3 regions of the Vibrio sp. 10N.261.46.E11 genome follow, and region 1 is predicted to be linked to each of the others. Evidence: predicted binding sites of a transcription regulator. Region 1 holds the regulator's gene; each other region holds the start of a gene.
What was found. The regulator CRP, encoded in region 1, controls carbon source genes, mostly activating them, when cyclic AMP is high. The targets are predictions, from matches to a motif close to TGTGANNNNNNTCACA.

Region 1 (3,288 bases):
TGCAACCAACATTGCTGAGTTGCCAGATGAAGAGTACTTCGGCCCATTGCTGCAAGTGGTTCGTTACCAATCGCTAGAGCAAGCCGTTGAAATGGCTAATGACACACGCTTTGGTTTGTCTGCTGGCCTAGTTTCAACCGACGATTCCGAATGGGAATACTTCGTTGACCATATCCGTGCGGGTATTGTTAACCGTAACCGCCAACTAACAGGCGCAAGTGGTGATGCACCATTTGGTGGCCCGGGTGCTTCAGGCAACCTACGCCCAAGTGCTTACTACGCGGCGGACTACTGTGCTTACCCAATGGCGTCAATGGAAGGTGGTGAAACCCAACTGCCAGCGACATTTAGCCCAGGTATTGAGCTGTAGTTTTGGTTCTTAAGCTTTAACTTGATGAATCATAAGCTTATGAGCTCTAGGTTCATGAGTAACAGATTCATTGATTGTGTAATAAGGAAGCGGTGTTATCGCTTCCTCTTTTCACCCACGTCCGACACCTAGATTGGGCGGTAGATAATAATAGAACAAGTATGTCACAGGCTGATGGCTGCTGACTCTATGTCCAGCCTCTCCCTTTCTAATCCAAATTACTAGCTTGCTAGAACCTCTGACAAGGAGTCACCATGACGCCCGATCTACTCTTTAAATCACTATGGGACGATTACATTCACAGGCTTTGTCCATCGGCTGAGAAAGTACATCACTTGCTGAAAGAAGACGAAGCCCTGATTAATGATCATATTGCACTGCGTACTTTCAATGTTGCACCGCTGGGGATTGAAACACTGGCCAAGCCTTTCCTTGAGTTAGGTTACAAGGCATGTGGCGATTACTTGTTTGAGAGCAAGAAGCTAGTGGCTAAGCATTACGAGCATCCAGATCCAAAACAACCAAAAGTGTTCATTAGTGAGTTGAAGGTCGAAGAGTGTTCAAGCGACTTACAACAGATCGTTGCTAAGTTGGTTGATCAAGTGGATGCTAGCAAACTGCAAGGTCATGAATTCTTGTTTGGTGGTCGTCTTTGGGATTTGAGCTTCGCAGATTTCCAAGTGCTAGCAAAAGAGAGTGAATACGCTTCTTGGCTAGCGGCTCATGGTTACGGTGCCAACCACTTTACGGTGAGCGTAAATCAACTTAACGCCTTTGATGAAGTACAGTCAGTGAATGACTATTTGAGCGAATCGGGTTTCACTATCAATGCATCTGGCGGCGAGGTGAAAGGCTCTCCAGAGGTCTTATTAGAGCAATCATCAACAATGGCAGACAAAGTCCCAGTTTCATTTGTTGAAGGTAATGAGATGATTCCTGGCGGCTTCTATGAGTTCGCTAAGCGTTATGCGATGGCCAATGGTGAGCTTTATACCGGATTTGTCGCGGCATCAGCTGACAAGATCTTTGAAAGCACCAATGGTTAAAGAAACATAAGAGCACGGGCTTTGCCCTAGAGGTGCGGGTACGCTTCGCATCGAGAGTGCTTACGTTTGGAAGTTGTAAGTGTCCCATTCGCATCTGCTCTCTAGCTCTTGAGAAAACAAAAAAGCCACCAAATTTGCATTTGGTGGCTTTCAAATTTTTGGCTCAGTTAATCGAGATTAACGAGTGCCGTATACCACGATAGTCTTACCGTGTGCAGAAATTAGGTTCTGCTCTTCTAGCATCTTCAAGATACGACCAACGGTCTCACGAGAACAACCAACAATCTGGCCAATCTCTTGACGAGTGATCTTGATTTGCATGCCGTCAGGGTGAGTCATTGCATCTGGCTGTTTTGCTAGGTTTAGTAGCGTTTGAGCGATACGACCTGTTACGTCAAGGAACGCTAAGTCACCAACCTTTTGGCTAGTTACTTGTAGACGGTTTGCCATTTGCGCTGAAAGGCGCATTAGGATATCTGGGTTCACTTGGATAAGTTGACGGAATTTCTTGAAAGAAATCTCAGCTACTTCACAAGGAGATTTTGCACGAACCCATGCAGTACGCTCTTGGTCTTCTTCGAACAAGCCAAGCTCACCGATGAAGTCGCCTTGGTTTAGGTAAGAAAGAATCATTTCCTTACCTTCTTCGTCTTTGATAAGAACTGCCACAGAACCTTTAACGATGTAGTACAAGGTTTCTGCCTTTTCACCAGCATGAATCAAAGTACTTTTTGAAGGGTACTTATGAATATGACAGTGTGAAAGGAACCACTCTAATGTTGGATCGGTTTGGGGTTTACCTAGAACCATAATATCTTACTTCCTCTGCAGGGTATGCTTGCCGCTTTCCATATTTTAGCTAAGCCTGAATTGACGTAGCTAGGATAAGAGCACTCGTTGAGCGCTGCAAGCTATCTTGTGTTTCGTTTAAGAATAGTATCCTTTTTCAGGTACTATTTCTTGATTTTAATCGTGACCAAGCTACGATTTTTTACGCAAAATTGTGCACATGATCACGGTATGAAAAGTAATCAACCAGAATGTTGTTTTGTTAGCCTATTTTCCCGGTTTCTATAAGTTGTTGCAGAATAGGCCTTACAATGAGCTCCATAGCAAAACTCATCTTGCCTCCTGGCACCACAAGTGTGTTATGACGTGACATAAATGAGCCGTCAATCATAGCCAACAAGTAAGGGAAATCGACGTTTTTGATGCCGCGCAACCGTATAACCACGAAGCTTTCGTCTAAACTTGGAATCCCTTTTGCATTCAGTGGATTCGATGTATCTACGGTAGGGACACGCTGAAAGTTGATATGAGTTCGCGAAAACTGCGGGGTAATGTAGTTAAGGTAATCATCCATTGAGCGAACAATAGAATCCATCACCGCTTCGCGAGAGTGACCACGATCGCGTGTGTCACGAACGAATTTCTGGATCCACTCCAAGTTTACGATAGGTACCATGCCGATAAGCAGATCGACGTGTTGAGAAACATTGATGTCACCATCGACCACGCCACCGTGAAGACCTTCGTAGAACATCACATCTGAGTTTTCAGGGATCTCTTGCCATGGCGTAAAGGTGCCGGGCATTTGGTTGTAAGGCACGGCTTCATCGAAGGTATGCAGATAGCTACGGACTTTTCCCGTGCCTTCATTGCCGTATTGACGGAAGAAATCTTCTAATGCACCAAAATCGTTAGCTTGTGGACCAAAGTAGCTGATGTGCTTACCTTGCTCGCGCGCCTTACGGATCTCGACATCCATCTCTGGTCGAGTGAAGCGATGGAAACTATCCCCTTCAACCCAAGCTGCCTTCACGTCCATCATATTGAACATTTTTCGGAAGGCTTCTGAGGTAGTGGTGGTGC
Region 2 (3,288 bases), on a different contig from region 1:
TGGCGCTCAAACCTCATTAGAGAGTATTTTTAACGAGCGTTGTAGTGAGAAATTACTTCTAAATTGAGACGGTTTATAACGTACTGATCTTTTAGCCTATCTATGCTAGATAAAACCTCTATGCGTAATGGCTTTCTATGCGTAATGGGTTGTCAGCAATCTGTGGGTGAATTGAGTTCGTAGATAGAAACCACGAGGTTTGGTCTTTATTGGTTTTCCACTTGCACCGTAAGCTTCTGTTAACACTCGACTGTTGGCGGCTTTTGGTCGCAAATGCAGTGCTTCGCCGTGTCTTGCTGTGATCTGTTCAACATTACCTAACACGATCAATTCCATCAGCTCTTCCCAATCTCTTTTCAATAGTTCGTCTTCAGCTTGGCTAGGTGTCCATAATAAAGGGGATCCTACATGCCTTTCTGTCAGCGGGATCTCTCTTTCTCCCTCCACCGGGATCCACAACACTTTGGATAGCTTGTTTCGAACGTGACTGGTTTCCCAAGTTATGCCTTGCACGCCCATTAGCGGTGCGACACAAACAAAGGTGGTTTCGAGTGGTTTCCCTGAATAGCCAATCGGGATGCTTTTGAGCTCGATACCGAGCTTGGCAAAATCTTGTTCTGGTTTACTGCCAGCAGTCGCACCCAAGTGCCACTCCAATAGCTGCCCAACCCAGCCTTTATCTCGCTTTAGGTCGTTTGGTACAACCATTTCGGCTTCATCTGCGAGCTCTTTAAAAGTCATCCCTGCAATAGAATAGGCTCTGTCTAACAGCTCTTGTTGTGTTTGTGGTTCTGGTTTCATAATAAAAGGCATGATCAAAAAAATGATTTTACCAGAAGTTATCACCATATGACGACTGGTTAAGAAATGATCGCCTTGCTAGAAAAGGGATCAAACTCATGGTTATCCACAGGACATGAAGGTAATTAATTGAAATATTAATTTAGTGGATAAATAAACAGGGGTTTGTAGGGGATAAAATGCTTGCTAAATAGGGTTTGAAATGAATCTTTCACTTACTAGTGTGGATAAACATCGGAGTGGTTGATCTTTGACCACGGACGACTTTTAAAAGATCTTTTACTTTTTTTATGTTCTTAAAATTGATGATTTTATTTTAATTAATTGAATTTTAGTTATTTTTTTGGGTGGTGGGTGGTTTTTTGTTTTTGGTTCTGATGAATCTATGGATTAAAAAAAACGATTGCGGGTAATTCTTCACATAGTTATTCACAGAAAAGGTGAATAAATGTGGTCTATGTCTCACTCTTGTGTGGGTAACTAAGATTTGAGCAAAACTTATCCATATTCGTAGTTATTATTCATAAATATAGCGCTTGTCACGTCACTAAGTTTGCTCCGATTGGGGATATGTGGAAAAATCAGTGTAATTAAAAATTTAGATAGAGGTTGGCCAGTGATAGATGGCGATGGTTACCGATTAAATGTTGGTATTGTAATCTGTAACAACCATGGTCAGGTCTTCTGGGCTAAACGATACGGGCAACATTCATGGCAATTCCCTCAAGGGGGAATCGATGAAGGTGAGACTCCGGAACAGGCAATGTACCGCGAGTTGTATGAAGAGGTTGGCCTTACTAAAAAGGATGTAAAGATCGTCGCGACAAGTCGTCATTGGTTACGCTATAAGCTGCCCAAACGACTGGTTCGGTGGGATTCTAAACCTGTCTGTATTGGACAAAAACAGAAGTGGTTTCTTTTACGCTTAGATTGCGATGAATCGCATATCAATATGCAGCGTGGAAGCACACCTGAATTTGATGGTTGGCGTTGGGTGAGTTACTGGTACCCAGTTCGACAAGTTGTATCTTTCAAGCGAGATGTTTACCGTCGAGCGATGAAAGAATTCGCATCTTTAGCAATGCCGTTTAAAGAGCGAAAAACAAAAGGAAAGCGCAAATTGCGTAGAGGTTAAGCATGCTCAGCCAACTAAGGGAAATAGTTGAACACGTATCAAGAGTTGAAGATGTGTCGACGGCTCTTGATATTTTGGTTAAAGAGACATGCAGCGCGATGCAGACGGAATGTTGCACCGTGTATTTGGCAAATAATGATATGCAGCGCCTTGAGTTGATGGCAACTCAAGGCCTGATCTTCCAAGGTAATAGCATTCACATTGGTTTTGACGAAGGTCTGGTTGGCCTGGTTAAAAGAAGTGCTGAACCTATCAACCTTGCGCAAGCGTCTGCTCATCCCGCGTATAAGTTTTTTCCAGAGCTTGGAGAAAAGGTTTATCACGCTTTTCTCGGCACTCCGATTATCTATCGCAAGCAAGTGCTTGGCGTATTGGTCATTCAACAGAAGTCCCCCCGTTTATTCAGTGAGATGGAAGAATCCTTCCTTGTTACACTTTCTGCACAACTTGCGGTTATTGTGGCGCATGCCCAAACTCAAGGCCATTGGCTTCTTGAGCAACAAAAGCTGCCTGCGATTAAAGGTATTGCTGCTTCATCCGGTGTCGCTATCGGTGATTTATGGTGGGACAACACCCAACCTGAATTAACCGATGTTTACCCAGCATCGACGCTCAATGTTGAAAGAGAGCATGAGCTGTTGGCAGTCGCTGTCGAAAATGCTCTCAATGATTTTAAGCGAATGCGAAAGCGTTTAGACAGTGAAATCAATAAAGACGCGTTGGCGATCTTTGATCTGTTTACTCACTTACTCAACGATCCCATGTTACGTAAGGATCTCAAGAGCCAAATTCAGAAAGGTGACAAAGCCGATTGGGCATTAAGACAGGTTGTTGAGAGTTACTCTAACCGTTTTGCTCGTATGTCAGATGTGTACCTTCGGGAGAGAGCGCAAGACGTCCGAGAGCTTGGTCAAAGACTGCTCTATTTCCTACACAACTCTGAACATGAACTTCGCACGTTAGATAAACCGATTATTTTGGTGGTTCGTGAGTTAACGGCCTCTGTATTAGCGTCTATTCCTAAAGAAAAACTATTAGCGGTTATTTCCTTGGAAGGGGCGGCGAACTCACACGCAGCGATTTTATCTCGAGCTTTGGGTATTCCTTCTGTTATGGGGGTTAACCTAAATCTAGCTCAAGCTAATGGTAAGCAAGCGATTGTTGACGGGTATAGCGGTGAGATTTTTATTGAGCCGACTAAAAACCTGCTCAAAGAGTATCGGGGGCTGATTCTAGAAGAGAGTGAGCTCTCCTCTATGGTCAATCGAGAACTGTACTTACCGGCAAAAACGAAAGACGACAAGCAAGTCGAGATTCTGCTTAATGCGGGTTTGAGTGCAGATACTAACATC
Region 3 (3,288 bases), on a different contig from region 1:
CTCAGTAGTCACAAATGAACGGACTTGGTTCCCTGAAGACTTGATAACTTTCGCTACCAATTGCAATCCTTGTCACCGCACAGTACCAGTTTGGTCTATGGCACAACAAATCAGTCATGTTGTGTCTAACATCTATAGTGTATTGCTAATATAGTGTATTGCTAATATAGCGTATTGCTAAGTTTGGCTTAATCCCAGAAGGATAACGTTCGAGCTAATCTCAATGTTACTTTCTTGCCAGCAGAGACATCCTATCCCTTTAGCTAATACATTATAGGTATCCATCAATAAATTGTAGTGCTCCTTAGAACGCAAACGGTTTGTATCTCAAAAAAACATTCTAGACCCATTTTCGACTCCAAGCATTCACTCATGCTAATGCTCAAAATCACTAGGCCCAAAAACAAAAAAGCCCCGCAGCAATTTCTTGCTACGGGGCGATATTATTATGGCGTCTATATATCGATTTCTAACTGATTAGAAAGATAAGAAGAAGCCAGCAATTGTTGCTGCCATCAGGTTAGATAGAGTACCAGCTACAACCGCTTTAACACCCATACGTGCGATGTCGTGACGACGGTTTGGAGCAATACCACCTAGACCACCTAGAAGAATCGCAATTGAAGAAAGGTTTGCGAAACCACATAGAGCGAACGAGATAATTGCTTGAGTCTTAACAGACATTACTTGACCAGTCGCTTCAACGATTTGAGCGTTTTCACCGATGTATGGTACGAAGTTTAGGTATGCAACGAATTCGTTAACAACTGTCTTCTGACCAATGAAAGAACCAGCAATAGTTGCTTCTTCCCATGGAACACCAATGATGAATGCTAACGGTGCGAAGATCCAACCTAGAAGAAGTTCTAGAGTTAGGTTTTCCATACCGAACCAACCACCGATACCACCTAGGATACCGTTGATAAGAGCGATTAGACCGATGAATGCTAGTAGCATTGCACCAACGTTAAGTGCTAGTTGTAGACCAACTGACGCACCGCCAGCAGCTGCATCGATAACGTTAGCAGGCTTGTCGTCGCCACCGTCGATGTCTGAACCTAGGTTCTCGTCAACTTCATCAGTTTCAGGCTTGATGATTTTAGCGAATAGTAGACCACCAGGTGCAGCCATGAATGACGCTGCAACTAGGTACTCTAGAGGTACACCCATAGATGCGTAACCTGCTAGTACACCACCAGCTACAGAAGCCAAACCACCACACATTACTGCGAATAGTTCAGAGTTAGTCATTTTAGGAACAAAAGGACGAACAACTAGAGGTGCTTCCGTTTGACCAACGAAGATGTTTGCAGCTGCAGACATAGACTCGGCGCGAGAAGTACCTAGAGCTTTCTGAAGACCACCACCTAGAACTTTGATTACAATTTGCATTACACCAATGTAGTAAAGTACAGAGATAAGTGCAGAGAAGAAAATCAGAGTTGGTAGTACTTGGAAAGCAAAGATGAAACCGATACCGTCAACTGAGAAGTTAACTAGGCTGCCGAATAGGAAACCAGTACCGTCTTTACCGTAGTCGATCACGTTTGCTACACCAGCAGAGAAACCTGCAAGTAGATCACGACCCCAAGGGATGTAAAGTACGAATGCACCAAGTGCGAATTGGATAGCGAAAGCGCCACCCACTGTTCTTATGTTAATAGCTTTGCGGTTGTCAGATAGTAGTACTGCGATTGCAATCAGTACGACCATACCGACTAGGCTCATAAACAGGCTCATAGTTTATGACTTCCTTATTAGTTATTTATTGGCGTGTGACAAAATGGGGCTATAAAGCGGAGGCAATTATACTCATGCGACCACTAATAAAGTAATGCCGTCCTCACACTTTAGTATAAGATTCATGTACCATTCACACGCAAATGTGAGCTAAATCACAAGCTATATGCAATTTACGCAAACGATAAACAAAAACCTTCGATTTTATTCACATATACCGAATGCGCGATGGCTATTTCGCCACACCTGCATTGCAACCGATTGCTTTGACTCTTTTCGAAGCAAATACAGTTCATTTAAGATCGTAACTAAATACTTGGAATGATTAACATTTCCTTGTTTTCCATGCATGGGCATATCCGGGGCATCCGTTTCTAATACCAGGCACTCAAGAGGCAGTTTTGAGATAGTGGTGCGTGTTTTTTGTGCTCTTGGATAAGTTATCGTTCCACCGACGCCAATATAGAAACCGAGCTTGATCCACGCCAAAGCCTGCTGATCACTTCCCGAAAAGCCGTGAATCACGCCCCCCAAAGTGAATTTGTGCTGCTTTATTAACTCAATAAGTCGATTGTAAGACTTCCTTTCATGAATGATTAACGGCAGTTCAAATGCCTTCGCGAGTTCCATTTGTTGGATGAAAAAACGCTCTTGTTTCTCCCGTGCAACATCGACAAAAAAGTCGAGACCACACTCTCCTATCGCAACACATTGACTGGTTTTTGATGAGAGTAATTGGCGAAGTTCCGAAAATTGCTCGTCATTGGCTTGCTCTAAAAAATAAGGATGAAAGCCTAATGCGTAATAAACATTAGGGTAAGATTGAGCGATTTCATCAAGCTTCCTCCAGTTACTTTGGCCAATAGAAGGGATGATTAACTTCTCGACTTGCGCCTGTTTCGCTTCTTTAACGTAACCTTCAATACCTTTATCAAGTGAAAAACCTTGCTCAAAAATGTCAAAGTCCGCATGGCAATGGGTGTCAAACAGCGGAAATTCACTTAATTCTGGTGTCATCTTCCCTACTCTCTGTTTGTTGTCCTTGAGGATCACGGCGATAAGCCACGCAGCTGCGCTTATTTTCAGGCGTTAAGCCAAGCTCTTCGCACCACTTATCGTATTTCTTAATCCAAGCTTTTATCCAACCGAACATATTAACCTCACGCTTCCGAACTCAATAACACGTATTAAAAAAGCGCCTGCCCCAACACCACGTATAGCAACACAAAGCCACACATAAGGTAAAACAACAAAACTACACATACAAATAACAATTAAGTTCAACAATCAACAAAAAAAGATAAATGTATAAATACCATTTATACATAAAGCCTAGCTAGCTATCTTGTTGAAAATCTCACCAGAACAAATAATAGACGCAATTGCCAAGGAGGCACTGATAGCAAGACGCCTAATTAAACGATGAGATCCTACATTATGAAAGCATCACTCTTAGCCCTTACAATTTCTAGCGTGTTAGCTGCACCCACTTTTGCTGCACCTTCCCAAGTTGACGTTGAGCTAGCCAACCAACAAACACTTCAGCTT

Region 2: the regulator CRP is predicted to act here: its motif matches at 1,251-1,266, upstream of rppH (RNA pyrophosphohydrolase).
Region 3: the regulator CRP is predicted to act here: its motif matches at 1,885-1,900, upstream of AB4407_RS14435 (NupC/NupG family nucleoside CNT transporter).

The regions. Positions count from the first base shown of each region.
Region 1 is NZ_JBFRQW010000031.1:16,763-20,050, reverse strand. Features, by position in the region: gene astD (succinylglutamate-semialdehyde dehydrogenase) at 1-370, shown strand, start outside; gene AB4407_RS10290 (DUF1338 domain-containing protein) at 625-1,416, shown strand; gene crp (cAMP-activated global transcriptional regulator CRP) at 1,594-2,226, opposite strand; gene AB4407_RS10280 (phosphoribulokinase) at 2,468-3,288, opposite strand, start outside.
Region 2 is NZ_JBFRQW010000058.1:1,227-4,514, forward strand. Features, by position in the region: gene AB4407_RS17630 (DUF6482 family protein) at 1-20, shown strand, start outside; gene mutH (DNA mismatch repair endonuclease MutH) at 136-801, opposite strand; gene rppH (RNA pyrophosphohydrolase) at 1,418-1,936, shown strand; gene ptsP (phosphoenolpyruvate--protein phosphotransferase) at 1,939-3,288, shown strand, end outside.
Region 3 is NZ_JBFRQW010000043.1:579-3,866, reverse strand. Features, by position in the region: gene AB4407_RS14435 (NupC/NupG family nucleoside CNT transporter) at 478-1,740, opposite strand; gene AB4407_RS14430 (TatD family hydrolase) at 1,945-2,757, opposite strand; gene AB4407_RS14425 (DUF5363 family protein) at 2,738-2,893, opposite strand; partial or broken gene AB4407_RS14420 (hypothetical protein) at 3,178-3,288, shown strand, end outside.